Regions from separate parts of the Aeromicrobium sp. NPDC092404 genome, predicted to be linked through region 2. Evidence: riboswitches for the same ligand, from Rfam matches in the RefSeq annotation. Region 2 holds a riboswitch; the other holds the start of a gene.
The links. A riboswitch is a leader RNA that binds a small molecule or an ion and turns the genes downstream of it on or off. The one in region 2 is predicted to bind FMN.
Positions count from the first base shown of each region.

Region 1: another riboswitch for FMN. It lies ahead of ribD (bifunctional diaminohydroxyphosphoribosylaminopyrimidine deaminase/5-amino-6-(5-phosphoribosylamino)uracil reductase RibD); the one in region 2 lies ahead of AB0N22_RS03505 (6,7-dimethyl-8-ribityllumazine synthase).

Region 1 covers NZ_JBFBFI010000001.1:1,028,339-1,042,825, reverse strand. Annotated here, with positions in the region: gene AB0N22_RS05340 (transcription antitermination factor NusB) at 1-59, shown strand, start outside; partial or broken gene AB0N22_RS05335 (MFS transporter) at 239-1,465, opposite strand; gene AB0N22_RS05330 (helix-turn-helix domain-containing protein) at 1,583-2,194, shown strand; gene rpe (ribulose-phosphate 3-epimerase) at 2,226-2,888, shown strand; FMN riboswitch at 2,936-3,073, shown strand; gene ribD (bifunctional diaminohydroxyphosphoribosylaminopyrimidine deaminase/5-amino-6-(5-phosphoribosylamino)uracil reductase RibD) at 3,163-4,200, shown strand; gene AB0N22_RS05315 (riboflavin synthase) at 4,200-4,817, shown strand; gene AB0N22_RS05310 (bifunctional 3,4-dihydroxy-2-butanone-4-phosphate synthase/GTP cyclohydrolase II) at 4,814-6,034, shown strand; gene ribH (6,7-dimethyl-8-ribityllumazine synthase) at 6,031-6,501, shown strand; gene AB0N22_RS05300 (phosphoribosyl-ATP diphosphatase) at 6,526-6,789, shown strand; gene hisG (ATP phosphoribosyltransferase) at 6,858-7,703, shown strand; gene AB0N22_RS05290 (PH domain-containing protein) at 7,691-8,107, shown strand; gene AB0N22_RS05285 (SseB family protein) at 8,104-8,562, shown strand; gene AB0N22_RS05280 (GNAT family N-acetyltransferase) at 8,574-9,578, opposite strand; gene infC (translation initiation factor IF-3) at 9,725-10,585, shown strand; gene rpmI (50S ribosomal protein L35) at 10,586-10,780, shown strand; gene rplT (50S ribosomal protein L20) at 10,822-11,214, shown strand; gene AB0N22_RS05260 (RNA methyltransferase) at 11,275-12,045, shown strand; gene AB0N22_RS05255 (ATP-binding protein) at 12,098-13,132, shown strand; gene pheS (phenylalanine--tRNA ligase subunit alpha) at 13,209-14,312, shown strand; gene pheT (phenylalanine--tRNA ligase subunit beta) at 14,309-14,487, shown strand, end outside.
Region 2 covers NZ_JBFBFI010000001.1:680,350-694,836, reverse strand. Annotated here, with positions in the region: gene AB0N22_RS03550 (MFS transporter) at 1-119, shown strand, start outside; gene AB0N22_RS03545 (carbonic anhydrase) at 130-624, shown strand; gene AB0N22_RS03540 (DNA topoisomerase IV subunit B) at 627-2,726, opposite strand; gene AB0N22_RS03535 (hypothetical protein) at 2,879-3,127, shown strand; gene AB0N22_RS03530 (phospholipase D-like domain-containing protein) at 3,192-4,718, opposite strand; gene AB0N22_RS03525 (hypothetical protein) at 4,990-5,724, shown strand; gene AB0N22_RS03520 (RNA polymerase sigma factor) at 5,781-7,172, opposite strand; gene AB0N22_RS03515 (glutamate-cysteine ligase family protein) at 7,351-8,829, opposite strand; gene AB0N22_RS03510 (DUF4192 domain-containing protein) at 8,840-9,829, opposite strand; FMN riboswitch at 9,954-10,101, shown strand; gene AB0N22_RS03505 (6,7-dimethyl-8-ribityllumazine synthase) at 10,152-10,616, shown strand; gene AB0N22_RS03500 (DNA polymerase IV) at 10,662-11,966, shown strand; gene AB0N22_RS03495 (S9 family peptidase) at 11,963-14,062, shown strand; gene AB0N22_RS03490 (sigma-70 family RNA polymerase sigma factor) at 14,223-14,487, shown strand, end outside.

The DNA of each region.
Region 1 (14,487 bases), 350 kb from region 2:
GGTGGCCCCACATCGACGGCACTGACGCGATGTTCTGCGCGCTACTCCGCCGCAGCTGACACGAGCTCCGGCTGGGGTGCGGGCCGCCGGCCGGACACGGTCGCGGCGACGGCCACCACCAGGGCGACCAGTGCCAGGAGCGTGCCGGTGTCCATCGCCTCGCGCAGGCCGGGGTGAACTCGCCGGGCACGGCGTGCGACGCGTACACCGTCACGATCACGGCGAGTCCCAGCGCACCGCCGATCTGCTGCGTGGTCTGCAGCAGACCCGACGCCGTCCCCGCGTGCCGCGGCTCGACGCCGGCCAGCACGACCACGGTCAGGGGCATGAACAGCAGTCCCACACCGAGGCCGTTGACGAGCAGGGGGCCGGCGAGGTCGGCCCAGTACGTGCTGGCGTCGGTCAGCTCGCGCAACCAGACCAGGCTGACGAGTGCCAGCGCGGCGCCGGCCGTGATCAACGGCCAGGTGCCGAACCGGGCGACGAGCCGCGGGGTGACGCGGGAGACCGCGAAGATCGCCAGGCTGAGGGGCAGGAAGGCCACCCCGGACTCGAACGCCCCGAAGCCGAGCGTGCGCTGCATGAACTGGACCAGCAGGAAGAACAGCGCGAACTGGGCGCCGATCACGAGCGTCATCGTCGTGAGGGCCGCGACCCGCGGTCCCGAGCGCAGCATCGACGGCTCGAGCAGCGGTTGCCGGGCCCGCCGCTCGATCCCGGCGAACGCGCCGAGCAGGACCGCCGCGGCGACGAACGCGGCGATCGTGCCGACGGACGACCAGCTGTGGTCAGCGGCGTTGATGAAGCCGTAGACGAGCGCGACCGAACCGGCTGTCGCGGTGACCGCGCCCATGACGTCGAAGTGTCCGCGCTCGCGCGTCGTCTCGGGCACGAAGCGCCGGACGAGCACGACCGCCAGGATGCCGATCGGCACGTTGATGATCAGGGCCCAGCGCCACGAGGCGAAGCCCGTGAGGGCACCGCCCAGGATCAGCCCGATCGACGCGCCCGCCGAGGAGACGGCGCTGAACAGGGCCAGACCTCGGTTGCGGCTCGACTCGTCCGGCGCCCCGGCGGTGATCAGCGCGAGGACGCTCGGGGCGGCGATCGCGGCACCCACGCCTTGCAGGGCGCGGGACGCGATGAGCATCGCCGGGTCCTGGGCCAGGCCGCCCAGCAGGGAGGCGAAGGTGAAGAGCCCGACGCCGATCTCGAAAGCGCGGAGGCGGCCGATGACGTCGCCGAGCCGGCCGCCGAACAGCAGCAACCCGCCGAACGCGAGGGAGTAGGCATTCAGGACCCACGACAGGTTGGCCGGGCTGAAGCCCAGGTCGACCCGCATGAGGGGGAGCGCGACGTTGACCACCGTCGCGTCGAGGATGAGCATGAGCTGCGCGGTCAGCACGATGGCGAGGCCGTACGCAGCGCGACGCTGTGCCGGGGGAGCGCCGGTGAGGGAGGTCATGGCGAGGTTTCCTGTTCCACGGAGTGAGGTGACGTACACTGGAACGGAGAAGGACTCCGGTTTCCTTCGTCGACTATACGGAGACAGTCTCCGGTTAGCAAGGGAGGTGTGGCAGTGGTGCCTGTCACGTCCGCCACCGAGGCGCACGACGCGCCGGCGAAGCCGCTGCGAGCCGACGCCCAGCGCAACTACGACAAGCTCGTGGCTGCTGCGCGGGAGGTGTTCGCCGAGCGCGGTGCCGAAGGGTCGCTCGACGAGATCGCCAAGCGCGCGGGGGTCGGCCCGGGCACGCTCTACCGGCACTTTCCGACCCGTGACGACCTGATCGACGCACTGATGCGCGACTGGTCGGCTCGCGTCGTCGCCGACAGCGAGGCCGCCGTCATCGACGAGCTGCCCGCCCGCGAGACGCTCGAGAAGTGGTTCGACGTGTTCATCGGCCACATCACGCTCCACCGCGGCGCTGCGGCCAAGATCACCGCGGCGATGGACGATCCCAGCTCGCCGATCCACGGCAAGTGCCAGGTCCTGTCGAGCGCGAACGACCGGGTGCTCGACTACGTCAGGCAGACCGGACAGCTGCGGCCCGGGGTCGAGACCCGCGACGTCATGCGGCTCGTGAGCGGCGTGGCCAACGTCGCCGACGCGGCAGGCATGCCCGCCGACGACGTGGCGCCGATGCTCGGCATCGTGATCGACGGCATCCTGCAGGACTCCGCCACCTCCTGAGCGGTCCGGCGACCACCACTACGCTGACGGCATGGGCATCCAGATCACCCCGAGCATGCTGGCGTCGGACTTCGCGAACCTCGAGACCGAGGCGGCACGGATCTCCGGCGCCGACTGGTTGCACATGGACGTCATGGACAACCACTTCGTGCCCAACCTGACGCTGGGCGCTCCGGTGATCGAGGCGCTCGCCAAGGTCGCCGCCCAACCGATCGACGCACACCTGATGATCGAGGACCCCGACCGTTGGGCACCCTCGTACGTCGAGGCCGGTGCCCAGAGCGTGACCTTCCACGTCGAGGCGGCCAAGGCGCCGGTCCGGCTGGCTCGCGAGATTCGCGCCAAGGGCGCCCGTGCCTCGATGGCGCTCAAGCCTGCGACACCCATCGAGCCCTATGAGGACCTGCTCCCCGAGCTCGACATGGTGCTCGTCATGACGGTCGAGCCCGGCTTTGGCGGCCAGAAGTTCCTCGACATCTGCCTCCCCAAGATCCAGCGCGCCCGCACGCTCATAGACAAGCACGGTGGTGACATCTGGCTCCAGGTCGACGGGGGAGTGTCGCTCGACACGATCGAGCGGTGTGCCGAGGCCGGGGCCGACGTGTTCGTGGCCGGCTCCGCGGTGTTCAGCGCCGACGACCCCGACGCCATGGTGGCCGAGCTCCGGACACATGCCGGACGTCACACGCACTGAGCGGGACCGCCGGGCTAGACTTGATCTCAACGAGCAGCATCTTTGCTCGCGTGCTCCGGGGTCGGTGCAATTCCGAGCCGGCGGTGACAGTCCGCGACCCGCGGCCCCACCCTCGTGGTGAGGCAACGGTTGAGCCGGTGGAATTCCGGCGCCGACGGTGAAAGTCCGGATGGTAGGAGCACAGTGTCGTGGCGCTGCGCGCCGCGACCGCTGGTGACCTTGGGTCACTGGGAGACCCCGGATGGCGTGAGCAGATCACGACCCGGAGGTATGGATGGCGACGGACACCGAGACCAGCGCGATGCAGCGCGCGCTCGACGCGGCCCGCACGGTCAGGCGTACGCTGCCCAACCCGCGGGTCGGCTGCGTGCTGCTCGCGCCCGACGGCCGCGAGATCGCGGTCGGGGTGCATCAGGGAGCCGGCACCCCGCACGCCGAGATCGACGCCCTGACGCAGGCCGGTGAGGCAGCCCGGGGCGCGACCGCAGTCGTCACGCTCGAGCCCTGCAACCACACCGGTCGCACGGGTCCCTGCGCGCAGGCCTTGATCGACGCCGGCGTCGCGCGCGTCGTGTTCGGGCAGATCGACCCCGACCGCTCCGCTGCGGGAGGAGCCAAGACGCTCCGCTCGGCCGGCATCGAGGTCGAGCCCGGCGTCATGGCGGAGGAGGCCACCGACCTCAACGTCGAGTGGACGTTCGCGGTGACGTCGGGACGCCCCTTCGTGACCTGGAAGTACGCCGCCACCCTCGACGGACTGAGCGCGGCACCCGACGGCACGAGCAAGTGGATCACGAGCGACGAGGCGCGGCGCGACGTGCAGAAGTTCCGCGCCGAGTCCGACGCCATCGTGGCGGGCACGGGCGCGGTGCTCGCGGACGACCCGCGGCTGTCGGTGCGCGACGAGAAGGACATCCCGCTGCCGTACGAGCAGCAGCCGTTGCGCGTCGTGGTCGGTGAGACCAAGATCCCCAACTACTACCGCGTGTTCGACCGGGTAGCGCCGACGTTGCTCGTGCAGTCGCGCGACCCCGAGGTCGTGCTGCAGAAGCTCATCGACAGCCAGATCCGGCACATCTGGCTCGAGGGCGGACCACGTCTGGCCGGTGCCTTCTGGAATGCCGGCGTGATCGACCGCGTGATCGGCTACATCGCCCCGGCGATGCTCGGTTCCGGGCGCGCTGCGCTCGAGGGCGAGGCCACGACGCTGGCCGACCTGCGGCCCATCGACCTGCACGACCTGACGATGATCGGCCCCGACATCCGCATCATCGGCACGCCCGGACGCATGCAACGAGAGGACTTCGACTGATGTTCACCGGACTCATCGAGGAAAAGGGCACGATCACCGCCGTCGAGGAGCTGGGCGACTCCGTACGCCTGACGATCCGCGGCCCGCTCGTGGTCTCCGACGCGCAGCACGGCGACTCGATCGCGGTCAGCGGGGTGTGCCTCACGGTCATGGCGCAGGACGCCGAGACCTTCGCCGCCGACGTCATGAAGGAGTCGCTCGACAAGACGTCCCTCGGCGACCTGCAGGTCGGCGACGAGGTCAACCTGGAGCGGGCGACGCAGGCCGGTGCACGCCTGGGCGGGCACATCGTGCAGGGACACGTCGACGGCACCGGACGGATCCTCGACCGCACACCCAGCGAGCACTGGGAGGTCGTCCGCGTCGCCCTGCCACCGGAGCTGGCGAGATATCTCGTCGCCAAGGGGTCGGTCACGGTCGACGGCACGTCGTTGACGGTCGTCGACGTGGTGGACGGCGACGAGCCGTGGTTCTCGGTGTCGCTGATCCCCACGACCCTCGCCGAGACGACCCTCGGCACCAAGGGCCCGGGGGACAGGGTCAACCTCGAGGTGGACATCCTCGCCAAGTACGTCGAGCGCCTGCTGGGCGCTCGTGAAGAAGGGCAGCCAGCATGAGCGTGCGTCTCGACAGCATCGAACGGGCGATCGCGGACTTCCGTGACGGCAAGGCCATCGTGGTCGTCGACGACGAGGACCGTGAGAACGAGGGCGACATCATCTTCGCGGCCAGCAAGGCGACGCCCGAGCTGATGGCGTTCCTGGTCCGCTACTCCAGCGGCCTGATCTGCGCCCCGATCACGGGCGACATCCTCGACCGTCTCGCGATCCCGCTGATGACACCGCACAACCGCGAGAAGATGCGCACGGCGTACACCGTGTCCATCGACGCCCGGGACGGCATCACCACGGGGATCTCCGCAGCCGACCGGGCGCGCACGTGCCGCGTGCTCGCCGACTCGGCGACCGAGCCGTTCGAGCTCAACCAGCCCGGCCACATCATCCCGCTGCGCGCGAAGCCCGGCGGGGTGCTCGAGCGCGCCGGCCACACCGAGGCCGCGGTCGACTTCGCCCGTCTCGCCGGCCTGACGCCCGCCGGCGTCATCGGCGAGGTGCTCAACGATGACGGCACGCTGATGCGTGCCCCCGAGCTGCGCGAGTTCGCCGACGAGCACGGCATCGCCCTGGTGTCGATCGAGGACCTGCAGGTCTACCGCAGGCTCCACGAGTCACAGGTCGACCGCCTCGCCACGACGCGCCTGCCCACCGAGTTCGGCGTCTTCACGGCCCACGGCTACCGCGATCGCATCGAGGGCTCAGAGCACATCGCCCTCGTCTACGGCGACCCCGGCACCGAGGACGTCCTGACCCGCATCCACTCCGAGTGCCTGACCGGCGACGTCTTCGGCTCCCGGCGCTGCGACTGTGGTCCGCAGCTGGAGCTGTCGATGACCGAGATCACGGCAGCGGGCGCGGGCATCGTCGTCTACCTGCGTGGTCACGAGGGACGCGGCATCGGGCTGCTGCACAAGCTGCAGGCGTACGCCCTGCAGGACGCGGGGACGGACACAGTCGACGCCAACCTGCAGCTCGGGTTCGGTGAGGACGAGCGCGACTATGCCGCCGGGGCGCAGATCCTGCGCGACCTCGGCGTCACCTCGGCCCGGCTGCTGACCAACAACCCCGACAAGACCATCGCCCTCGAGGCGTACGGGGTCAAGATCAGCGAGCGGTTGCCGCTGCGCATCGCGCCCAACGAGGACAGCCTGCGCTACCTGCAGACCAAGGCCGAACGGATGGGCCACGACCTTCCCAACCTCGAGGAGCTGGCATGAGCGGTCAAGGAGCACCCACGATCTTCGTCGACGGGGCAGGTGCACGCGTCGCGATCGTCGCCTCGCGATGGCACACCGAGATCATGGACGGACTCATCGGCGGGGCCGAGCGCGCGCTGGCCGACGCGAAGGTCGAGGACGTCACGCTGGTCCGAGCACCGGGCTCGTTCGAGCTGCCGATCCTCTGCCAGGCGTACGCCCGGGACGGCTACGACGCGGTCATCGCCCTCGGGGTGATCATCCGCGGCGGCACGCCGCACTTCGAGTACGTGTCGGCGGCGGCGACAGACGGCCTCAACCGGGTCGCTCTCGACACCGGCGTGCCGATCGGCTTCGGCCTGCTGACGTGCGACGACGAGCAGCAGGCGCTCGACCGCGCCGGTCTGCCCGACAGCCGAGAGGACAAGGGCCGGGAGGCCGTCGAGGCCGCGCTGTCCACCTGGAACGTCCTGCGCACACTGGCCTGACCGACGCCGATAGACTGCTCCGCGATGAAGACCTTCGATGAACTCTTCGCCGAGCTGTCCGACAAGGCAGCCAGCCGACCTGAGGGCTCGCGCACCGTCGCCGAGCTCGATGCCGGCGTGCACGCGATCGGCAAGAAGCTCGTCGAGGAGGCGGCCGAGTCGTGGATGGCGGCCGAGCACGAAGGCGCCGAGCGTGCGGCCGAGGAGATCAGCCAGCTGCTCTACCACGCCCAGGTCATGATGATCGCTCGCGGGATCACGCTCGACGACGTCTACGCGCATCTGTGACGGATCGGCCCTTCGGCGCCCGTCCGTGCCTTCGACCACCGTCACAGAACTCCTGAGAAGAGAACCCCATGCTCAAGATCGCCGTTCCCAACAAGGGCGCGCTCGCCGAGTCGGCTGCCCAGATGCTGACCGAGGCGGGCTACCACCAGCGACGCAACCCCAAGGACCTCGTCACGCTCGACCCCGAGAACGACGTCGAGTTCTTCTACCTGCGGCCGCGTGACATCGCGATCTACGTGGGGGAGGGCACGCTCGACGTCGGGATCACCGGCCGTGACCTGCTGCTCGACTCTGGCGCGAGTGCGGCGGAGAACATCTCGCTGGGGTTCGGCGCATCCACGTTCCGGTTCGCCGCACCGATCGGCGCCATGTCCAAGGTCGACGACCTCGCCGGCTCACGGATCGCGACGTCCTATCCCGGCATCGTCCAGAGCTACCTCGCCGAGCGGGGCATCGCCGCCGACGTCGTACGTCTCGACGGTGCCGTGGAGTCGTCCGTACGTCTGGGCGTCGCGGACGCGATCGCCGACGTCGTCGAGACCGGCAGCACGTTGAAGCAGGCCGACCTCGAGGTCTTCGGCGAGCCGATCCTGTCCTCCGAGGCCGTGCTCATCACCCGCCGGGGAGCGGCGGAGCCCGAGGGGTTCGGCGTCTTCAAGCGCCGCATCGACAGCGTCCTGGTCGCGCGGACGTACATCATGATGGACTACGACATCAGGGTCGACCAGGTCGAGCAGGCGGTCGAGCTGACCCCCGGCATCGAGTCGCCGACGGTCTCCCCGCTTCATCGTGAGGGGTGGGTCGCCGTGCGTTCGATGGTGCCGCGCGACGCCGCCCAGAAGGTCATGGACTCGCTCTACGAGATCGGTGCCCGCGGCATCCTCGTCACGGACATCCTGGCGTGTCGGATCTGAGGACGTTCCGCCCCGGAGGGGCCCGCATCGTCGCGTACGGCGTCGCCGTCCTGATGGTGCTGCTGACCGTCGTGATCGGCCTGGCGCTGCCTGACGAGATCTCCTTCACGCCCGCCGAGGACGTGACGCTGTGGGCCATCATCGCGGTGGTGCTGACGCTGCTGCACGGTGTCGGCCGCAGTCTCGTCCGCGCGGACGACGACGGTGTGGAGGTGCTCAACGGCTACCGCCGGCGGCACGTCCCGTGGTCGGAGATCCAGGGCTTCGCGATGAACACCGGAGCGCCCTGGCCGACGCTCGTCACGAAGGACGACGACCGCATCAACCTGTTCGCGATCCAGGGCTCCGACGGAGCGTATGCCCGTCAGGCGGTCGCGTACCTGAGGGGCAGGCTGGAGCCGTGAACCACGACCGTACGCTCGCCAGTCCGCAGTTCCCGGGCGATGACGGATCAGCCGATCCGGCGCTCGCAGCGGCGTTCGGCGACGACCTGGCGGTATTGGTCGCGCTCGCCGACGCCCGCGTCTTCGTGCCGATCATCGCCCTGCTCGGCGAGGTGCCGGCCGAGGGCGACAAGAACGCCGACATGGCCGCAGTGCTGATGACCGGCGCCGACGGCCGTCAGGCCCTGCTCGCGTTCAGCAGCGTCGCCTCGATGGCGGCCTGGGACCCCAAGGCCCGCCCGGTGCCGATCCTGGGCCGCGACGCCGCCCGCGCGACGCTCGACGAGGGCGCGGCGGCGATCCTCCTCGACCTGGCGAACCCGACGTTCACGGTGGTCGAGACCGGCGACGTCGAGCACCTCGCCGCCGGTCACCGCCTGGTGCAGAGCGAGGCCGGACCCGCCTGGCTCGCCTGACCACGGTGGGGTCAGCTGGCGGCGATCGTGCGTACGGCCGACAGCGGCACCGTGATGTGGACGTTGCCGTCGTGGCGCTCCACCCGGGCGACGAAGCCGGCGTTGCCGACGGTCCGCAGCAGCTTGTCGTTCGAGCCCTCCGTGATGAAGGTCAGGCGGGCGGCGCCCTGGGCCTTGGCGCGACCGGCTGCCTGCTTGACCAGCATCGTGCCGAGGCCGTGACCCTGCCAGGCGTCCTCGATGAGCAGCTGGAACGTCCACACCGAGTCGACGGCCTCGAGCAGGCCGTGGCCGACGACGTCGAGCCCGACCTGGGCCACGAGCGCGACGCCGGACTCCGGAGCCACCAGGCGGCGGGCCATGCGCGTCGTCATCGGCATCCGCAACGGCACCTGGTATCGGTCGTAGAGCGTCTCCACGCTGCAGCGCTCGTGCAGCGCTGACACGGCCTCGATGTCGGCGAGCGTCGCCTCGCGCACGATCGGCACGTGGTGTCGGGGCGACGGTGAGATCAGTGGGGTCTCGTAGCCGGCGTCGCTGACCAGCGACAGCAGCGCCTGCGCTCGTGCCCGCTCGACGGCGGTGAACGGGATGGCCCGGCTGATGCGCAGGACCGAGCCGTTGCGACGGGTCAGGTCGAGGACGTCGTGGCCGCGGTAGTCGGCCACGTCCGGAGGTTCGGTCTCGAGCAGCTCGCGCAGCACCTCCTCGGCGTCGCGACCCTCCTCGATGACCTGGTGCACGCCGTGGAGGTAGCGCGTGGGCGCGTCGGTCAGCGAGTCGTCACTGACCCTGGTGACCGAGACCTGCGCTCCGCCGGCATCCTCGAAGAGCTCGGCGAGCTGGAGGTCGCCCCAGCCCTCCGGCGCACTGACGACGAACTCGTCCGTCACCCGTGGGCTCGTCGGGAAGACCTGCATGCCGAGGATGTTGACGTCGGATCGACCGCAGGCCAGCGCGATCTCGGCAAGGATTCCCGGCCGGTCGACAAGTGTCGTACGGATGCGCCACATCATGCTGTCAGCGTGGCGCCTGGAGTTTGCGGCGCTGCGTCGCCCGTGTTTCGGCCAGGCAAATCCTTGGTGCGGCCACCGGCAGCCGTACGCCGCGGTGACAGCGGATTTCACAACCGCACGTCGGCGCTGATATCCTTGAGGACGAAGTGGAGGTCCACCTCCCACCTGCTTGGTCCACGACCTTGGGGTTACGCCGGTTCACCAGCACGATCCGAACCGGCCGACGGCGTTATTCCTGCGGGAATACGCCACTGGTGGCTTCCGTTTTGTACGGGGGCCATTTTTTCTTGGCCTCCCACACGATCTCAGGAGGATCCATCACCACAGAGCTGCGCGTCAACGACCGAATCCGCGTTCCCGAAGTACGCCTCGTCGGTCCTGGCGGTGAACAGGTGGGCATCGTCCGTATCGAAGATGCCCTTCGACTGGCAGCGGAAGCTGATCTCGATCTTGTCGAGGTGGCTCCGACGGCTCGGCCGCCTGTCTGCCGTCTCATGGACTACGGCAAGTTCAAGTACGAGACCGCACAGAAGGCACGCGAGTCCCGCCGCAACCAGACCAACACCATCATCAAAGAGATGAAGTTGCGTCCGAAGATCGATCAGCACGATTACGACACCAAGAAGGGTCACGTCGTCCGATTCCTCAAGGCCGGCGACAAGGTCAAGATCACCATCATGTTCCGCGGTCGTGAGCAGCACCGCCCCGAGCTGGGCTACCGGCTGCTGCAGCGGCTCGCCGCTGACGTCGAGGACCTCGGTTTCATCGAGTCCAACGCCCGTCAGGACGGACGCAACATGACGATGGTGCTCGGCCCGCACAAGAAGAAGTCCGAGGCCCAGGCCGAGGTCAAGGCCGAGAAGGTCAAGACCACGGCAGCCAAGGCCGCCGAGAAGGACGCCGAGGCCGCTGAGGTCAAGGCGCACCGCGAGGCCGCCCAGAAGACCGCAACACCCAAGAAGCCACGTCGGCGTTCTGAGAACCTCGACCCAGACATGGAGGCATAAATGCCGAAGTTCAAGCCCCACTCGGGGATGAAGAAGCGCGTCAAGGTCACCGGCAGCGGCAAGCTGCGCCGGGAGCAGACCAACCGTCGCCACCTGCTCGAGGTCAAGTCCTCGTCGCGCAAGCGCCGTCTCGAAGGTTCGACCGACGTGGCCAAGGCCGACGTCAAGCGCGTGAAGAAGATGCTCGGTCTCTGACCGCGCCCCCCGACATACCGAAACTCTGAAGGAGAACTGAGATGGCACGCGTCAAGCGCTCTGTCAATGCACAGAAGAAGCGCCGCCAGACACTGGAGCGCGCTGCGGGCTACCGCGGCCAGCGTTCGCGGCTCTACCGCAAGGCCAAGGAGCAGGTCACCCACTCGCTGGTCTACAGCTACCGTGACCGCAAGGCCAAGAAGGGCGACTTCCGTCGTCTCTGGATCCAGCGCATCAACGCTGCCGTCCGCGCCGAGGGCATGACCTACAACCGCTTCATCCAGGGCCTCAAGGCTGCTGGTGTCGAGGTCGACCGCAAGATCCTCGCCGAGCTCGCCGTTCACGAGCCGGCCGCGTTCTCCGCGCTCGTCCAGACCGCGAAGGACAACCTTCCGGCCGACGTCAACGCACCCAAGGACGGCGCCGCGGCCTGACCGCGGCAACGTACCCCTGTGGCGAGTTCGCCCGGTGAGCTCACCGTCCGCTCAGGACGCGTGAAGCACACCCGGCGGCTCGCCACTCGTGCGTTCCGGGCCGAGACCGGGGAGTTCCTCGCAGAGGGCCCGCAGGCCGTACGTGAGGCGTTGACGGTCTCCGGCGCCGTGGTCGAGGTGTTCGCCACCGAGACCGGCACGGCCCAGCACGGCGACCTCGCCGAGGCGGCCCGAGAGGCAGCGGTGCCGTGGCACGTGGTCGCCGACGACGTCGTGGACTCGATCGCCGACACCGTCCAGCCGCAGGGCCTCGTGGCCCGCTGCCGCATCCCTGAGTCGTCGTTGGCGGCGCTGCTCGCCACGACCCCCGGGTTCATCGTGGTGTGCGCCGACATCCGCGACCCCGGCAACGCCGGCGCGGTGATCCGCTGCGCCGACGCGGCCGGCGCCGACGGCGTGGTGCTCGTCGGCGACAGCGTCGATCCCTACAACCCGAAGTCCGTACGCGCGACCGTCGGCAGCATCTTCCACCTTCCCGTCGTCGTCGAGCGCGACATCGCCGGCGCCCTGACGAGCCTGCGCGACCTGGGCCTGCAGGTCCTGGCCGCCGACGGCGGTGGCCAGCTGGGCCTGTTCGACGATGCGCTCGACCTGACCCGGCCGACGGCGTGGCTCATGGGCAACGAGGCGTGGGGACTCCCGGCCCGGACCCGTGACCTGGCCGATCACGTCGTGTCCGTCCCGATCTACGGCCGGGCCGAGAGCCTCAACCTCGCGACGGCGGCGGCGGTGTGTCTCTACGCGTCGGCGCGGGCCCGAGCCGACGCCTGAACCGGTCGGCCTGAGTCGTCGCCGCCCCCGGTTGGTACTACATTCAGGAGCCATGGACCTCGACGACTTCCCGGACGGCATCATCATCGCCGGGCCTGACGCCAAGGTCCTCTACGTCAACGAGCGCATCCGCGTCATGGCGCGAGCCGATGGCGACGAGATGATCGGCATGCACCTCAGCGATGCCGTGCCGTTCGACGACCTCAGCGGCAACTCCTGGTACGACTCCACGCGGCCGTACGACGGCATCGCCACGCGCAAGCGCATCTCCGAGCAGGCGTGGTGGTCGCCCAAGGGCAGCGAGTACCTCATCACGGCCTCCCTCGTCCGCGAGCGCCCGGCCGGTCCGGTCCGGCGCGTCGTGGTGAGCGTCCGCAACGCGCGCATCCGCAACCAGCGAGACCGCGAGCGCTCCGACCTCGTCGCGACCGTGGCGCACGAGCTCCGGTCGCCCCTGACCGGCATCAAGGGGTTCACCTCAACGCTGTTGACCAAGTGGGACAAGTTCTCCGAGGAGCAGCGTCAATTCATGCTCGAGACCGTCGACGCCGACGCGGACCGGCTGAGCCGGCTCATCACCGAGCTGCTCGACGCGGCACGCATCGATGCCGGCCGGCTGACCCTCAAGCGCGGCCCGGTGAAGCTCGACGAGATTGTCCGGCACGTCATGACGAACGTGTCCGGCGGCGCCGCAGAACCGTTCGAGATCAGCATCGGGGACGACCTCGACCTGATCTGGGGCGACAGCGATCGCATCACCCAGGTCGTGACGAACCTCGTCGAGAACGCGATGCGCCATGGCTTCGGTCTCCGCGAGCTCGTGGTGCAGAACGAGCAACGAGCCGAGGGCGGAGTCGTCCTCGAGGTGCACGACAACGGGCCCGGGATCCCCGAGGAGATGCGCCAGCGGGTGTTCAGCCGGTTCTGGCGAGCCGGACCCGGAGCGGGCAGCGGTCTCGGCATGTACATCGTGCGCGGCATCGTCGAGGAGCACGGGGGAGTCATCGACATCCTCGACGCCGAGGGTGGTGGCGCCTTGATCAGGTCGTGGTTCCCGATCAACGAGCCCGACACGATGACCGACTGATCACACCCCTCACTAGACTGACCGTCGTGGTCCCGACGTGTGTCCGGGAACCGAGCCATCGAAAGTCAGGTCTGCTGTGTCCGCGCCCAATTCCTCGTACGACCCCGTTGAGGTCACCCCGCTGCGTGCCGATGAGGTCGAGCGCATGCGCGACGAGGCACTGGCCGCCATCGCGGCCGCCGACACCCTCGACGCACTGAAGCAGGCTCGCATCGACCATGCCGGGGACCGTTCGCCGCTGGCGCTGGCCAATCGCGAGATCGGCGCCCTCCCGCCGCAGGCGCGCAAGGAGGCCGGGCAGCGGGTCGGCCAAGCCCGCGGTGCGATCAACCAGGCCCTCGCCGCCAAGACCGAGGAGGTCGAGGCGGCCGAGGAGGAGCGCGCGCTCGTCACCGAGGCGGTCGACGTGACGCTCCCGTGGGACGTCGAGCCCGTCGGCGCCCGCCACCCCGTCACCACCTTGTCCGAGCACATCGCCGACATCTTCGTCGCGATGGGCTGGGAGATCGCCGAGGGGCCCGAGGTCGAGGCCGAGTGGCTCAACTTCGACGCGCTCAACCTCGGACCTGACCACCCCGCACGCACGATGCAGGACACGTTCTGGGTCACCCCGGAGCGCGCCGCGATGGTGTTGCGCACCCACACCTCGCCCGTGCAGGCGCGCACGATGCTGACGCGCAAGCCGCCGATCTACATCGCCTGCCCCGGCCGGGTCTTCCGCACCGACGAGCTCGACGCCACCCATTCGCCGGTGTTCCACCAGGTCGAGGGCCTGGCGATCGACGAGGGCCTCTCGATGGGGCACCTCAAGGGGACGCTCGACCACTTCGCCCAGGCGATCTACGGCGACGGCATGACGACCCGGTTCCGGCCGTCCTACTTCCCGTTCACCGAGCCGAGCGCCGAGATGGACCTGCTCTGCTACGTCTGCCACAACGAGCCCGACGCCGTCGCCGACTGCCGTACGTGCAAGGGCGAGGGCTGGGTCGAGTGGGGCGGCTGCGGAGTCGTCAACCCGCGCGTCCTGATCGCCTGCGGCGTCGACCCCGAGCGCTACTCGGGCTTCGCGTTCGGCATCGGCATCGATCGCACGATCACGTCCCGCTACGACATCGCGGACCTCCGCGACCTGTTCGACGGCGACATCCGTTTCACCCAGCCGTTCGGAGTAGAGCTGTGAAAGTACCGGTCACCTGGCTGCGCGAGCTGGTCAAGGTCCCCGAGTCGGTCACGACCGAGCAGCTCGCTGCCCGGCTGACCGAGTTCGACCTCAAGCTCGAGGAGATCATCTCGTCGGGCATCAGCGGTCCCTTGGTCGTCGGCCGCGTGCTGTCGCTCGTCAAGGAGCCGCAGAA
Region 2 (14,487 bases):
GTGACGCCGGCATCACTCAGCTGCACGCCGTGTTCGTCGGCGCTGCCGTGTGCGCCCTCGTGGCCGCGGTCCTCGCCTTGGTGGTCCTCCGTGACGAGGACCCGACAGCCACCCGATAATCTGTCGCCCATGCCTGACTTCGACGACTTGCTGGCCGCCAATCGCGACTACGCCGAGGAATTCGGGTTCTCCGGGTTCGACGGCATCGCGCACGCCGGCGTGGCCATGGTGACCTGCATGGACTCGCGGATCGACCCGCTGCGGATGATCGGCCTCGGCCCCGGCGACGCCAAGATCCTGCGCAATCCCGGAGGCCGGGTCACCGACCAGGCGCTCGTCGCCCTGGTGCTCGGCGTGACCCTGCTGCAGGTGCGCCGCGTCCTCATCGTGGAGCACACCCGGTGCGCGATGGCGTCGTCGACGGAGGACGAGCTCAAGGCGCGGGTCGGCGACGCCGCCGGCACCGACGCGTCGTGGATGACCCTCGGCGCGATCGTCGACCAGGAGAACACCGTGCGCGCTGACGTCATGCGCGTGCGCAGCCACCCGCTCATCGGCGACGACATCCTCGTCGGCGGGTTCGTCTACGACGTCGACACCGGGCTGCTCAAGCCCGTCGCCTGAGCTCAGGCGTCGATGCGGTCCGCGTCGATCTCGTAGGCACCCTGCACGATGAACTCCTTGCGCGGGGGCACCTCGTTGCCCATCAACAGCTCGAAGACCGACGAGGCCTCCTCGCCGTCGTCGACCGTGAGTCGCCGCAGCGTGCGGTGCCGCGGGTCCATCGTGGTCTCGGCCAGCTGACTGGCGTCCATCTCGCCGAGGCCCTTGTAGCGCTGGACCGGGTCCTTCCAACGGATGTTCTTGCGCTGGAGCTCGGCGAGCTTGCGCTGCAGCTCAGCGTCCGAGTAGGTGTAGACGTACTTGTCCTGGCCCTTCTTGGGGTTGGACAGCTCGATGCGGTGCAACGGCGGGACGGCGGTGTAGACCCGGCCCGCGTCGACCAGCTCACGCATGTAGCGGAAGAACAGGGTGGCCAGCAGGCACCGGATGTGCGCCCCGTCGGAGTCTGCGTCCGCCATGAAGATGATGCGTCCGTAGCGGGCCGCGTCGACGTCGAACGTACGGCCGGAGCCCGCGCCGACGACCTGGATGATCGACGAGCACTCGGCATTCTTGAGCATGTCGCCGATGCTGGCCTTCTGGACGTTGAGGATCTTGCCCCGGATCGGCAGCAGGGCCTGGAACTCCGAGTCGCGGGCCGACTTGGCGGTGCCGAGGGCCGAGTCGCCCTCGACGATGAACAGCTCCGAGCGCTCGACGTCGTTGCTGCGGCAGTCCGCCAGCTTGGCCGGCAGCGCACTCGACTCGAGTGCGTTCTTGCGCCGCTGGGTGTCGCGGTGCTGACGGGCGGCCAACCGGGTCTTGGAGGCGTCGACGACCTTCTCCATGACCCGACGCGCCTTGGCCTTGTGCGCGGCCTTGGTGGACGTCAGGAACGCCTTGAGCTCGCGGGAGACGACCTGGTTGACGATCTTGGTGACCGCCGGCGTGCCGAGGACCTCCTTGGTCTGGCCCTCGAACTGCGGCTCCGCCAGGCGTACGGTCACCACCGCGGTCATGCCCTCGAGCGCGTCGTCCTTGATGACGTCGGCGTCGCCGGACTTGAGCAGCCGGGTGGTTCGCAGCACGTCGTTGAACGTCTTGGTGACGCCGCGTTCGAAGCCGTTGAGGTGGGTGCCGCCCTTGGGCGTGGCGATGATGTTGACGAACGACTGCACGTGCGTGTCGTATCCGGTGCCCCATCGCACGGCGATGTCGACGCCGAGCCTCCGCTCGATGTCCTGCGGCGTCATGTGACCCTTGTCGTCCAGCAGCGGGACGGTCTCGGTGAACACGTCCTCGCCCTGGAGGCGCAGCACGTCGCTGACGGGCTCGTCGGTCGCGAGGAACTCGCAGAACTCGGTGATGCCGCCGTCGTGGCGGAACTTCTCCTCGTGCGGCTCGTCGCCGCGCCGGTCGCTGATGACGATCTCGAGGCCCGGCACGAGGAACGAGGTCTGGCGCGCCCGTGCGACGAGCTCCTCGTAGGCGAACTTGGCGCCCTTGATGAAGATCTGCGGGTCCGCCCAGTAGCGCACGCGCGTGCCCGTCCGAGCCTTGGCGACCTTGCCGATCTTGCGCAGCTCGTTGGTCGGGGTGAAGTCCGCGTCGGGGCCGTCGCCGGCGAACACGCCCGGCACGCCCCGGCGGAACGACATCGCCCACGTGGCGCCGCCCTTGTCGACCTCGACGTCGAGTCGCGACGACAAGGCGTTGACGACCGAGGCGCCCACGCCGTGCAGGCCGCCGGTCGCGACGTAGGAGCCACCGCCGAACTTCCCGCCCGCGTGGAGCTTGGTGTAGACGACCTCGACGCCGGTCAGACCGGTCTTCTTCTCGATGTCGACTGGCACCCCGCGCCCGTCGTCCTGCACCTCGACCGACCCGTCGTCGTTGAGCGCCACCCGGATGTGCGTGCCGTAGCCGGACAGCGCTTCGTCGACCGAGTTGTCGATGATCTCCCACAAGCAGTGCATGAGACCGCGGGTGTCGGTCGAGCCGACGTACATGCCGGGACGTTTGCGGACGGCCTCCAACCCCTCGAGGACGAGGAGGTTGCGTGCGTCATAGGTGCTGTCGATGATCGGGTGCCTTTCGAGCTGGTCGAGCTCCTCCCAGACTATCTGCGTCGCCGGACGCAGCCGGCATGACACGCGCCCCGACCGCGCGCCTGCGTCGATTTGTCCCGCTCGGGGAGTATGTATGTCGTAGGTCACGAACGACCACGCGGAATAGCACCCCGTGATTGGATGTTGATCAAGTCAGAACCGCCGAAATGCTCAGAGAGAAGGTCACCGTGACAACACTGACAGCCCCCATGCTGAGCTCCCTCGACCGCTGCGACCGCTGCGGCGCTCAGGCTTATGTCCGCGTGACGCTCGGCGGCGGTGGCGAGCTGCTGTTCTGCGCCCACCACGCGCGGCAGCACGAGGACAAGCTCCGCGAGATGTCCGCCCACATCCACGACGAGAGCGAGCGACTCGCGGCCACACCGACGTCGTCGTTCGCCGACGAAGAGGCCTGAGCCTCACCCAGTCAGCACAGCGAAGGGCCCGGCCAGATCATCTGGCCGGGCCCTTCGCATCTGCTCAGTACGGGTAGCTGCGGTACTCGCGCGACTTCAGGATCGCCTTGAAGTGCTCGAGGTAGTCGTCGTAGACCGCCGCATCGGTGGTCTCGGTCGTGACCTCGTCGCTGGCGATGAGGTTGGACCCCGTCAGCGCGGCCGAGCCGGCCTGCACCAGCTTGGTGCGCGACCCGGCGCTGGGCCACGTCCCACCCGACGGCAGCTGTTCGTCCTTGTTGAGCTTGTTGGGCTTGAGGATCGCGTCGACCAGGATCGTCTTGTCGTGCGGCTTGGCCCACGCCGCCTCGATGCGGCGGTTCGACGTCTTGAACACGTCGAGGATCGGCCGGCAGATGCGGATGTACTGCTGGCAGTGCGCCACCCGGTTGACCTTGAGGTCGTCCTCGAAGTAGACGCCGGAGATCTTGCAACCGCCGTCGGCGAGCTCCACGAGCTTGTGCGCCACCGAGATGCGGCGGTACTTGAACCGGTTCTGCTGGAGCCGGATGCGGCACTGGTCGTCGGGCACGATCCGGTTGAGCAGGTTCAGCACGGGATCCTTGCCGTTGTTCGGCGTCGCGAAGATCGGCGTCGCATAGACCGTCACGTTGGCGAGGTTGGAGTAGAACATGCCGTACTGGGCGAAGCTCGTGCTGTAGCCGTCGGCGCCGCCGTAGTACCCGTACTTCGTGTAGTGGTCGCGGACGTACTGCAGGTAGCTGGACCCGATGTTCCGCTCGGCCCACATGTCGCTCCACATGCGTCGGAGCTGCAACGACAGCTTCCTGTCGTTGTAGACCGTGAGGCCGTTGTTGTAGGTGCGCTCACCGCTCGGGCCACCGAGGTTGGCCGAGCCGGTCCACAGCACGCCTTGGGCGTTCTTCTTGTCACGGGTGAACGTGTTGCCGATCAGCAGGATCTTGCTGTGCATGATCGCGGCGCTCTGGCTGGACAGGCACGCGAGGCTCTTGCCTTTGGAGCAGATGTGGTACGCGCCGTAGTGCTTGCCCTTGTAGGTCGCGCGCTTGAGGGCGGACGCGAGCGCACGCGACTCCTTCGACTGCGAGGCCTTGCCGTGGATGACCCGGACCTTGACGCCGGCCTTGGCCGCGCGGACGAGCTCGCGTCCGACGCGATGGGAGTTCTCCATGCGGGAGATCGACATGAGGACGTAGTTGTCGGCCCTGGAGGCCGACGACCGGGTCGCGCCGGTCCGCGGGTCACGGTAGGTCCCGCGGATCAGGCGCTCCAGGTCGTCGAGCAGCGAGAAGTCGCTGTTGGCCGCGCTGGAGATCGACTTGTAGGGACGCGAGAAGTTGCTCTCGAGCGTCACCGGGTAGTCACCGCCGTAGGGGCTGCCGGAGACCGTGGGACCGGCCTTGGCCGGCGCCGGCTCCTCGGAGTCGACCTGGTCGGGCGCCGGGACGCTCGGCGTCGGGTCCGTGGGCGAGTCGGTCGTGGCGTCGGCGGCGACCGGCACGGTCGGATCGACCTCTCCGGACGCCCCGGCACCCAGTCCGAGGATCAGGGTCGCGGCCAGTGCACCCACGCCGAGGGCACGAAGGCCACGCGTGGATCGGTTCGTTTTTTGCACAGGTCTGGTCTCCGAGACGTTCGTCGTGCACGTGACAGGTCGAGACAGTCTAACGCAGACCGCGCCGGACTCGTCCGCGCTAGCGCAACGACTGGCGCGCCGGTCCTCGGACCGCGAACCGAGCTCAAGAAAGATTGTCTGATCACGAGCGGACGGCATCGAAGAGGGTTAGCGTGAAAGAGCCTCCCCGGAGGCGCTCCCACTCCCAGCCCGGAAGGAAACTCCCATGCGTCACACCATCCGCGTGGCTCTGGTCGCAGCAACGGCCTCAGCTGCCCTGATCGGCTCGGCCGCGACAGCGACCGCTGAGTCCGCAGCGGTCGACGACAAGCGCTACGACGTTCTCTACACCTCGGACCCCGAAGAGGGCCGCCTCAAGCTCGCCTCCCAGGGCACGTATCAGGAGGCCATCACCGGCGGCAGCATCGACGCCAAGAGCCTCAAGGCCAACCACGGCAAGGAGTTCCTGTCGATCCGCGTCGACCTGCACCGTCTCGGTAGTGACTACGGGACGGTAGGCGGAAGCATCAAGCTCAACGGTGGCGTCGACGAGGACGCGAACTTCACCGCAGGCGTCGAGGGCGACGAAGCATGGGCCGAGGTCTACCCCAGCGAGACCAGCAACAGCGACACCTACTGCGCGTCGTGGTCGTCCACCGGGCGGGTCAAGGCGTCGGGCAAGGCCGGCGTCGGTGGCTACGTGCAGCTGTACATCCCGCGTTCGTGCCTCGGCAACCCCAACCAGGTGCGTGTGGGTGCCGCGTCGTTCATGTACCCCTTCCTCGTCGACGCGGCGCGGAAGGGTGCAACCGTCCGGCAGCAGGCGCAGGCGAGCCGGGAAGCGCTCGTCGAGGACGGGCCGAACTTCTACGTCGATCCGATCAGCGCGAAGTACTACGGAGCCGGATCGCGCGACGCGGCCCAGGTCATCCAGCTGACGCCTTGGCTGTCGCGCAACTGACGCCATGACGACGCCCCCTCATCCAGTCGGATGAGGGGGCGTTCTCTTGCCTGTGGTCAGTCGAGGTAGTCGCGCAGCACCTGCGAGCGCGACGGGTGACGCAGCTTGCTCATGGTCTTGGACTCGATCTGGCGGATGCGCTCGCGCGTGACGCCGTAGACCTTGCCGATCTCGTCGAGCGTCTTGGGCTGGCCGTCCGTGAGACCGAACCGCATCGAGACGACGCCGGACTCGCGCTCCGAGAGGGTGTCGAGGACCGCGTGCAGCTGCTCCTGCAGGAGCGTGAAGGACACGGCATCGGCCGGGACGATCGCCTCCGAGTCCTCGATCAGGTCGCCGAACTCCGAGTCGCCGTCCTCGCCGAGGGGGGTGTGGAGGCTGATGGGCTCACGGCCGTACTTCTGGACCTCGACAACCTTCTCGGGCGTCATGTCGAGCTCGATCGCGAGCTCCTCGGGGGTGGGCTCGCGACCGAGGTCCTGGAGCATCTGGCGCTGCACGCGGGCGAGCTTGTTGATGACCTCGACCATGTGGACGGGGATGCGGATCGTGCGGGCCTGGTCGGCCATGGCGCGGGTGATCGCCTGGCGGATCCACCAGGTGGCATACGTCGAGAACTTGAAGCCCTTGGTGTAGTCGAACTTCTCGACCGCGCGGATCAGGCCGAGGTTGCCCTCCTGGATCAGGTCGAGGAACAGCATGCCGCGACCGGTGTAGCGCTTGGCCAGTGAGACGACGAGGCGCAGGTTGGCCTCGAGCAGGTGGTTCTTGGCGCGGCGGCCGTCGATCGTGATCCACTCGAGCTCCTCGAGCATCTTGGCCGAGATGCGGCCGCCCTTGGCGAGCTTCTCCTCGGCGAAGAGGCCGGCCTCGATGCGCTTGGCCAGCTCGACCTCCTGGCCGGCGGTCAGCAGCGAGACCTTGCCGATCTGCTTGAGGTAGTCCTTGACCGGGTCGGCGGTGGCGCCGGCGACCATGACCTGCTGGACCGGCTCGTCGCTCTCGTCGGCGGCCGAGATCGTGAAGGACGACTGCTCGTCCTCCTTGAGCGTCGGGTCCGTCGCGAGGTCCTTCTCGAACTCCTCGTCGGGGATGTCCGGCAGGATCTTCTTGCCCTGGGCGTCGACCATCACGGTGCCATCAGCGACGGGCGGCACCTCGAGGGCGTCGGCCAGGTCGATGCCCGCGGGAATCTTCGACTCCTCCTGAGGCTCGGCACCCTTCTTGGGCGCGGCCTTCCTGGGCGCGGCCTTCTTGGCCGGGGCTTTCTTCGCTGCGGTCTTCTTGGCGGTGGTGCTGGATGCGGTCTTGGTCACTGTCACTTCTGTCTTGGCCGGGGAACGGGACGGTGTGGTGGCCTTCTTGGCCGGGGTCTTGGCGGGGGCAGCCTTCTTGGCCGCTGTCGTGCTGGCTGTCTTCTTGGCCGGGGCCTTCTTGGGTTCTTCCACAGGCTCTTCCTTGGCTCCCCCGAGCAGCTTCTTCACGGCGCGGATCGGCAATCCTGCTGCGGGATTCACCGGCACGTCAACCTCACAAAGCGGTAGATGGGCGCAACAAAGAGGCCTGTGGTCAACCTCTGGCTCAAGTGTGCCATGAGGAGCCAACCCCCGGCATCTCAGGGTCCTCTCAGGAGCGCGTGGGCCAGGTGTGCACCGGATCGCCCTGGTGCATGTGCTCCTCGTACGCCTGCGTCGTCGCCCTCATGGCGTCCGCGCGATCGGTCGTCGAGCTGCGGTGGTGGGCGAACTCGTCGATCAGCCAGGTCGCCCCGTTGCGACCCGTGATGCAACGCTGCTCGATGATGCCCAGGAGCCGGTCGCTGACGGCGGAGTCGACCTCCATCTCCTCGAGCCCGGCGTGGGCCAGCGGAAGGAGCTGCCGCAGGACCAGCTCCCGTGCTGACACCGTGCCCACCGACGGCCAGTAGATGTCGGTGTCGATGCCGGCACGGGCGGCCTGGTGGAAGTTGTCCTCGGCGGCACGGAACGACAGCTGGGACCAGACCGGGCGATCGCTGGTGCCCAGCACCTTGACGAGCCCATAGAACAAAGCGGCATTGGCCATCGTGTCGGCAACGGTCGGACCGGCCGGCAGCAGCCGGTTCTCGATGCGCAGGTGCGGCCGGCCGTCGGCGACGTCGTAGATCGGCCGGTTCCAGCGGTAGATCGTGCCGTTGTGCAGCCGGAGCTCAGGCAGGTGAGGCACCCGGCCGGCCTCGAGCTCGACCAGCGGGTCCTCCTCGTCGACGATCGGCAGCAAGGCCGGGAAGTAGCGGACGTTCTCCTCGAAGAGGTCGAAGACGGAGGTGATCCAGCGCTCGCCGAAGAACACCCGCGGCCGGACCCCCTGCGCCTTGAGCTCCTCGCTGCGGGTGTCGGTGGCCTGCTCGAACAGCGCGATGCGGGTCTCGTGCCAGAGCTGCTGGCCCAGCAGGAACGGCGAGTTGGCCCCCACCGCGACCTGGACCGCCGCGATCGCCTGGGCGGCGTTCCACATCGGCGCGAACTCGTCGGGCTCGACCTGCAGGTGCAGCTGGGTGCTGGTGCAGGCGGCCTCGGGGATGATCGTGTCCGCGGTCGTGTCGAGCCGGTCGACTCCGTCGATGACGATCTCGATGTCCTCGCCGCGGGCGTTGAGGATCTGCTCCGACAACAGGTGGTAGCGCGGGTTGGCCGAGATGGACTCCCTGCTGAAGTGCCCTTCCTGCAACGTCGGCAGGATGCCGATCATCAGCAGGTGGGCGCCGACCTCGGCGGCCTTGGCCTGCGCGTGGTTCAGGTCGTCGCGGAGGGACGCCTGCAGCTCGTCGAGCCCGTTCCCGGCGATCCGTGCCGGCGGCACGTTGATCTCCACGTTGAACAGGCCGAGCTCGGTCTGGAAGTCCTCGTCAGCGATCGCCGCGAGCGCCTCGGCGTTCTTGAGGGCCGGATCGCCCTGGCTGTCGACGAGGTTGAACTCGATCTCGATGCCGACATGGGTGTGCTGGAAGGACAGGTCGTGCTCGCTCAGCATGCGGGCGAAGACGTCGAGGCACCGGCGCACCTTGGCGCGATAGCGCGTACGGTCCTCGCGGCTGAACTCCCGAGCGTCGACGTCCTGTCCCATGCGAGACAGCCTATGGGGATGAGCGGCAGTCGGCGGCTCGAAGAGCGAGCCAGTGCGACGGAGCAATCCCGCCCTCCAGCATCTGGAGCATCAGGCGGGCCATCGAATACGTCTCGTCGGCGCGCAGCGCGCGCTCCACGGCGATCAGGGCCTGCGCGCCGTCGCCGGTCAGCCAGGCCGCGAAGGCCGCCAGACTGAGGACCGCAGGTTCGAACGGTGGGACGACGCTGCGGGAGACCAGCGTCAGCAGTCGCAGCATGTCGTCCGCCGTCTCCCCCGTGATCTGGTTCCACACCTCGTCGCGGACCGGGATCCCGTTGACCCAGACGGAGAACCGGGTGATGTCGTCGTCGCTGAGCCGTTCGCCGGCCAGGCCTCGGTCGAGGATCGGCTGGACCTGCTGCATCCCCACCGAGGCGAGGTCGTCCTCCGACGTTCGCGCCATCAACGGCACGACCTGCCGCAGGATCTCGTCGGCTGCCTGCTCCAGCCAGGCGCGTCGGGGACCGGCGACGGCGGCGAAGCGATCGACCAGAGCCTGCCGATCCGGCAGGATCTGCTGGCCCGCGGCGATCGCCTGGACCACCGCCAGGTGGTGGTCGGACGTCTCGTAGGCGAGGCCGCCCGGCGGGAACCCGGGCTCGTCGGACCAGTAGCGGTCACCGTCGGCTCTGACCGCCACGACCAGGGTGATCGGCGGGAGCAGACGCTCGATCGCGGCCAGCAGCGCCTGCGCGACCTCCTGATCCAGGGTCACCGCCATGACGATCGCGCCCTCGGCTCCGTGGCGCGACAGGTGACCGACGACGACCTCGGCGAGATCGTCCACCTGCTCGCGCGACGGCATGTCGACCCGCAGCCGGAAGCCGAACCGACGCCGTGGTCCGGAGGTCGCGATCGCGACGAGGGACTCCTCGGGCCGGAAGCCGAACAGCGTGGGCAGGGCGTTGAGGAGATCAGGGATGTCGTGGGCCGTGTAGACCGAGGGCGTCTGCGTCATGCCACCACGCTTCCGGCCGGCCGACCCGGTCGTCCATCGACGACTCGGGCCCTGTGGGCGCCGCGGACTGGTCCCGGACCTGTGGACAGGCCTATCGTGGTCGGAGCCCGGTCAACCGGCCGGGCACAGTTCTCAGGGCGGGGTGGAAGTCCCCACCGGCGGTAAGGGCGGCGTCAGCCGTCCGGAGCCCGCGAGCGCCTCCTCCGGGAGGGTCAGCAGACCCGGTGTGACTCCGGGGCCGACGGTCACAGTCCGGATGAGAGAGAACGACCGAGCGACCCTGCGTCGCGCGGTCAGCCCTGATTCAGCTCCGAGGAGAGTCATGAATCAGCCCACCACCCACCGCATCGCCGTGGTCCGCGCCCAGTGGCACGAGGATCTCGTCGGCATCTGCCAGCGCGCGTTCGCCGAGGAGCTGCAGCGCGTCGCACCCGAGACGGGCATCGACACGTTCACCGTGCCCGGCGCCGTCGAGATCCCCCTCCATGCCCGGCTGCTGGCACTGACGGGTCGGTACGACGCCGTCGTCGCGATGGCTCTGGTCGTCGACGGGGGAATCTTCCGGCACGAATTCGTGGCCGAGGCGGTCGTCTCGGCGCTCGTGGAGGTCGGCCTGGCCACGGACGTGCCGGTGCTGTCGGCGGTGCTCACGCCGCACCACTTCCGCGAGGAGGGACCGGTCGCCGACTTCTTCACCACGCACATGGCGATCAAGGGGACCGAGGCGGCGAGTGCCTGCGTGGCGACCCTCGCGTCGCTCGAGCGGATCGCCACGATGACCGGTTGACCGGCACGGCAGGTCGCTGTCGGCGGGTCGGGAGACAATGGCCGCATGCGGTCCACGGCGTCGATCATGCACCTCGACCTCGACGCCTTCTTCGCCTCGGTCGAGCAGCGCGACAAGCCCTCGTTGCGCGGCCGGCCGGTCATCGTCGGAGGCATCGGTCCACGCGGCGTCGTGGCGACGGCGTCCTACGAGGCGCGCGTCCACGGGGTGCGATCGGCCATGCGCACGGCGGAGGCGCGGGCCAGGTGCCCGCACGCTGCGTTCCTCGGCGGCCGTTTCGACGCCTACCGCGAGGCCAGCCGGCTGGTCATGGAACGCCTGCGCGAGGCGTCCGAGATCATCGAGCCCCTCTCGCTCGACGAGGCGTTCGTCGACCTCGGCGCCGGTCCCGACTTCGATCCCGACCGGGTCGACGAGATCGTGGCCGGCATCCGGGCGGACATCGCCGAGGTCACCGGCGGCCTGACGGCGTCGGTCGGCGTCGCCTCGTCCAAGCTCATGGCCAAGATCGCCAGCGAGATCAACAAGCCTGACGGGGTCTTCGTGGTCGAGCCCGGCACCGAGGCCGACGTGCTGGGACCCATGCAGGCGACCGTCATCCCGGGCGTGGGCCCGGCCACCGCCGAGCGGCTCCGGCGGGTGGGCATCCTGACGGTCGAGGACCTGCGCTCCCCCAGCGAGGACGAGCTCGTACGCCTGCTCGGCCAGGCGTCCGGACGTTCGTTGCACCGCATGGCGCGGGCCGACGACGACCGTCCGGTCATGGCCTCACGCGAGACCAAGTCGGTCAGCGTCGAGGACACCTTCGAGCAGGACATCTCCGACCGGCTGCAGCTCGAGACGATCATCGAGCGGATGGCCCGGTCGGTCTCCGGCCGGCTGCGCAAGAACGGACTGTCGGGACGCACCGTGACGCTCAAGATGCGCCACCACGACTTCGAGACGCACACCCGGTCCACGACGCTGCCCAACCCGACCGACAACGCCCGCATCCTGGCCACGACGGCGCGGGGTCTGCTGGCCGGTGAGGACATCAGCAACGGCCTGCGGCTGCTCGGCGTCGGCGTCAGCGGGCTCGCCGACTGGGTGCAGGACGACCTGTTCGCCTCCGACGAGGACGACGACGTCGACGACGAGCCCGAGGAGGAGACCGTGGCCCGTCCCACGCGGTGGTACCCCGGCATGGACGTCCACCACGACGATCACGGTGACGGGTGGGTGTGGGGTGCCGGCCTCGGCCGGGTCACCGTCCGCTTCGAGACCCGGTGGACACCGCCTGGTCCGGTCCACACGTTCCGGGCCGATGACCCTGCGTTGGGCGCGGGCCACACCGGTACGTTCGAGGTATGACCGTCCCCCCTCCGCAGGCCGAGCGCCGGCCCATCGTCCGCAGCCACCACGGAGACGACTTCGTCGACGACTACGAGTGGCTGCGCGACAAGGAGGACCCGGCGACCCTGGCCTACCTCGAGGCCGAGAACGCGCACACCGATGCCGCCACCGCGCACCTCGAGCCCCTGCGGCAGCAGATCTTCGACGAGATCAAGGCCCGGACGCTCGAGACCGACCTCTCGGTCCCGGTGCGCCGCGGGAAGTGGTGGTACTACGCCCGCACGGTCGAGGGCCAGCAGTATGCCATCCGGTGCCGCTGCCCCATCGACGACGCCGACGACTGGCACCCGCCCGTGCTCGAGGCCGGGGCGGAGATCGCCGGCGAGGAGATCCTGCTCGACTCCAACGTCGAGGCCGAGGGTCATGAGTTCTTCTCGCTTGGCGCGTTCAGCGTCAACGACGACGAGACGCTCCTCGCCTGGTCCGTCGACACCCAGGGCGACGAGCGCTACACGATCCGGGTCAAGGACCTGCGCACCGGCGAGGTGCTGCCCGACGAGATCACGGCGACCAGCGGCGGCGCCACGTGGGCGGCCGGCGGCACCCACCTGTTCTACACGACCGTCGACGACGCGTGGCGCCCTCACCGCGTGTGGCGCCACCGGCTCGGCTCGTCTGACGAGGACGTGCTGGTCCACGAGGAGCCCGACGAGCGCTACTTCATCGGCGTCGGCCGCACCCAGTCCGAGCGCTTCCTCGTCATCGGGCTGTCGTCCAAGATCACCAGCGAGGTGCGCGTCCTCGAGGCCGATGACCCGGAGGGCGAGTTTCGCGTTGTCCTGCCCCGCCGCGACGGGGTGGAGTACTCCCTCGAGCACGCCGTCATCGGCGGCGAGGACTTCTTCCTCGTGCTCCACAACGACGGAGCGCTCAACTTCCAGCTCGATGCCGTACGGGTCGACGACCCCGGCGTCCGTACGGTCGTGATCCCCGGCAGCGAGACGACCCGCCTCGAGGACGTCGACGTCTTCGCCAAGCAGCTGGTCGTGTCCTACCGTCGTGACGCGCTCTCCCGGATCGGTGTGATGCCCGTGGGCGCCGACGGCATCGATGACCTGACCGAGATCGACTTCGGCGAGGAGCTGTTCACGAGCGGGGTCGGGGCCAACGCCGAGTGGGACCAACCCCTCATCCGCGTCGGCGTGGGCTCGTTCATCACGCCCGCGTCGATCTACGACTACGTCGTGGCGACCGGCGAGCTCATCCTGCGCAAGCAGGCGCCCGTGCTCGGGGGCTACGACCCCGACGACTACGAGCAGCACCGCAGCTGGGCCGTGGCCGACGACGGCGTCCGGGTGCCCGTGTCCATCGTGTGCCGCAAGGACACCCCGCGCGACGGCACCGCACCGGCGCTGATCTACGGCTACGGCGCCTACGAGGCGAGCATGGACCCCGGCTTCTCCGCCATGCGGCTGTCGCTTCTCGACCGTGGGTTCGTGTTCGCGATCGCCCACGTCCGCGGCGGCGGCGAGCTGGGCCGGCACTGGTACGACGACGGCAAGATGCTCCACAAGCGCAACACCTTCACGGACTTCGTCGCGAGTGCCCGGCACCTCGTCAGCGAGGGCTGGACGTCGGCGGACCGCCTGGTCGCGGAGGGCGGCAGTGCGGGGGGCCTGCTCATGGGAGCGGTGGCCAACCTCGCGCCCGATGCGTTTGCCGGCATCGTCGCCAGCGTGCCGTTCGTCGACGCCCTGACGACGATCCTCGACCCGAGCCTGCCGCTCACGGTCATCGAATGGGACGAGTGGGGCAACCCGCTGGAGGACCCGGACGTCTACGCCTACATGAAGTCCTACGCGCCCTACGAGAACGTCGGCGCGCATCCCTATCCCGCCATCCTGGCGGTGACGAGCCTGCACGACACCCGGGTCATGTACGTCGAGCCGGCCAAGTGGGTGGCCCGGCTGCGCGCCACCGCGACAGGCGACGCACCGATCCTGCTCAAGACCGAGATGCACGCCGGTCACGGCGGGGTCAGCGGCCGCTACGCGTCCTGGAAGGAGCGGGCCTGGGAGCTCGCGTGGATCATCGACACCGCCACGGCCGGCTGACGCGGCTCTGGGGCGGATTTTGCCCCCCATGCTAAGAAGCGACTGAGAGTGGAATCCTTGGGGTACCGGAAGCGTTCTGATCAGTACAGACACTGATGGGAGGCGCACGGTGAGCGCACGAAATGGGAACACGAACATCGAGGGCAAGGACAGCGTCGGCATGTACCTTGCCGAGATCGCCCGCACTCCCCTGCTCGACGCCGAGCGCGAGGTCGAGCTGAGCAAGACCGTGGAGGCCGGGCTGTTCGCCCGCCACCTCCTCGATGAGGGCCGGATCGGTCGCCGCAAGGGCGGAGCGCCGAAGTCCGCCACCGAGGAGGAGCTGCGGTGGCTCGCCGACGAGGGTGACCGGGCGGTCCAGGAGTTCATCCAGGCCAACCTGCGGCTCGTCGTCTCGATCGCCCGCAAGTACGGGCGCTCGGCGA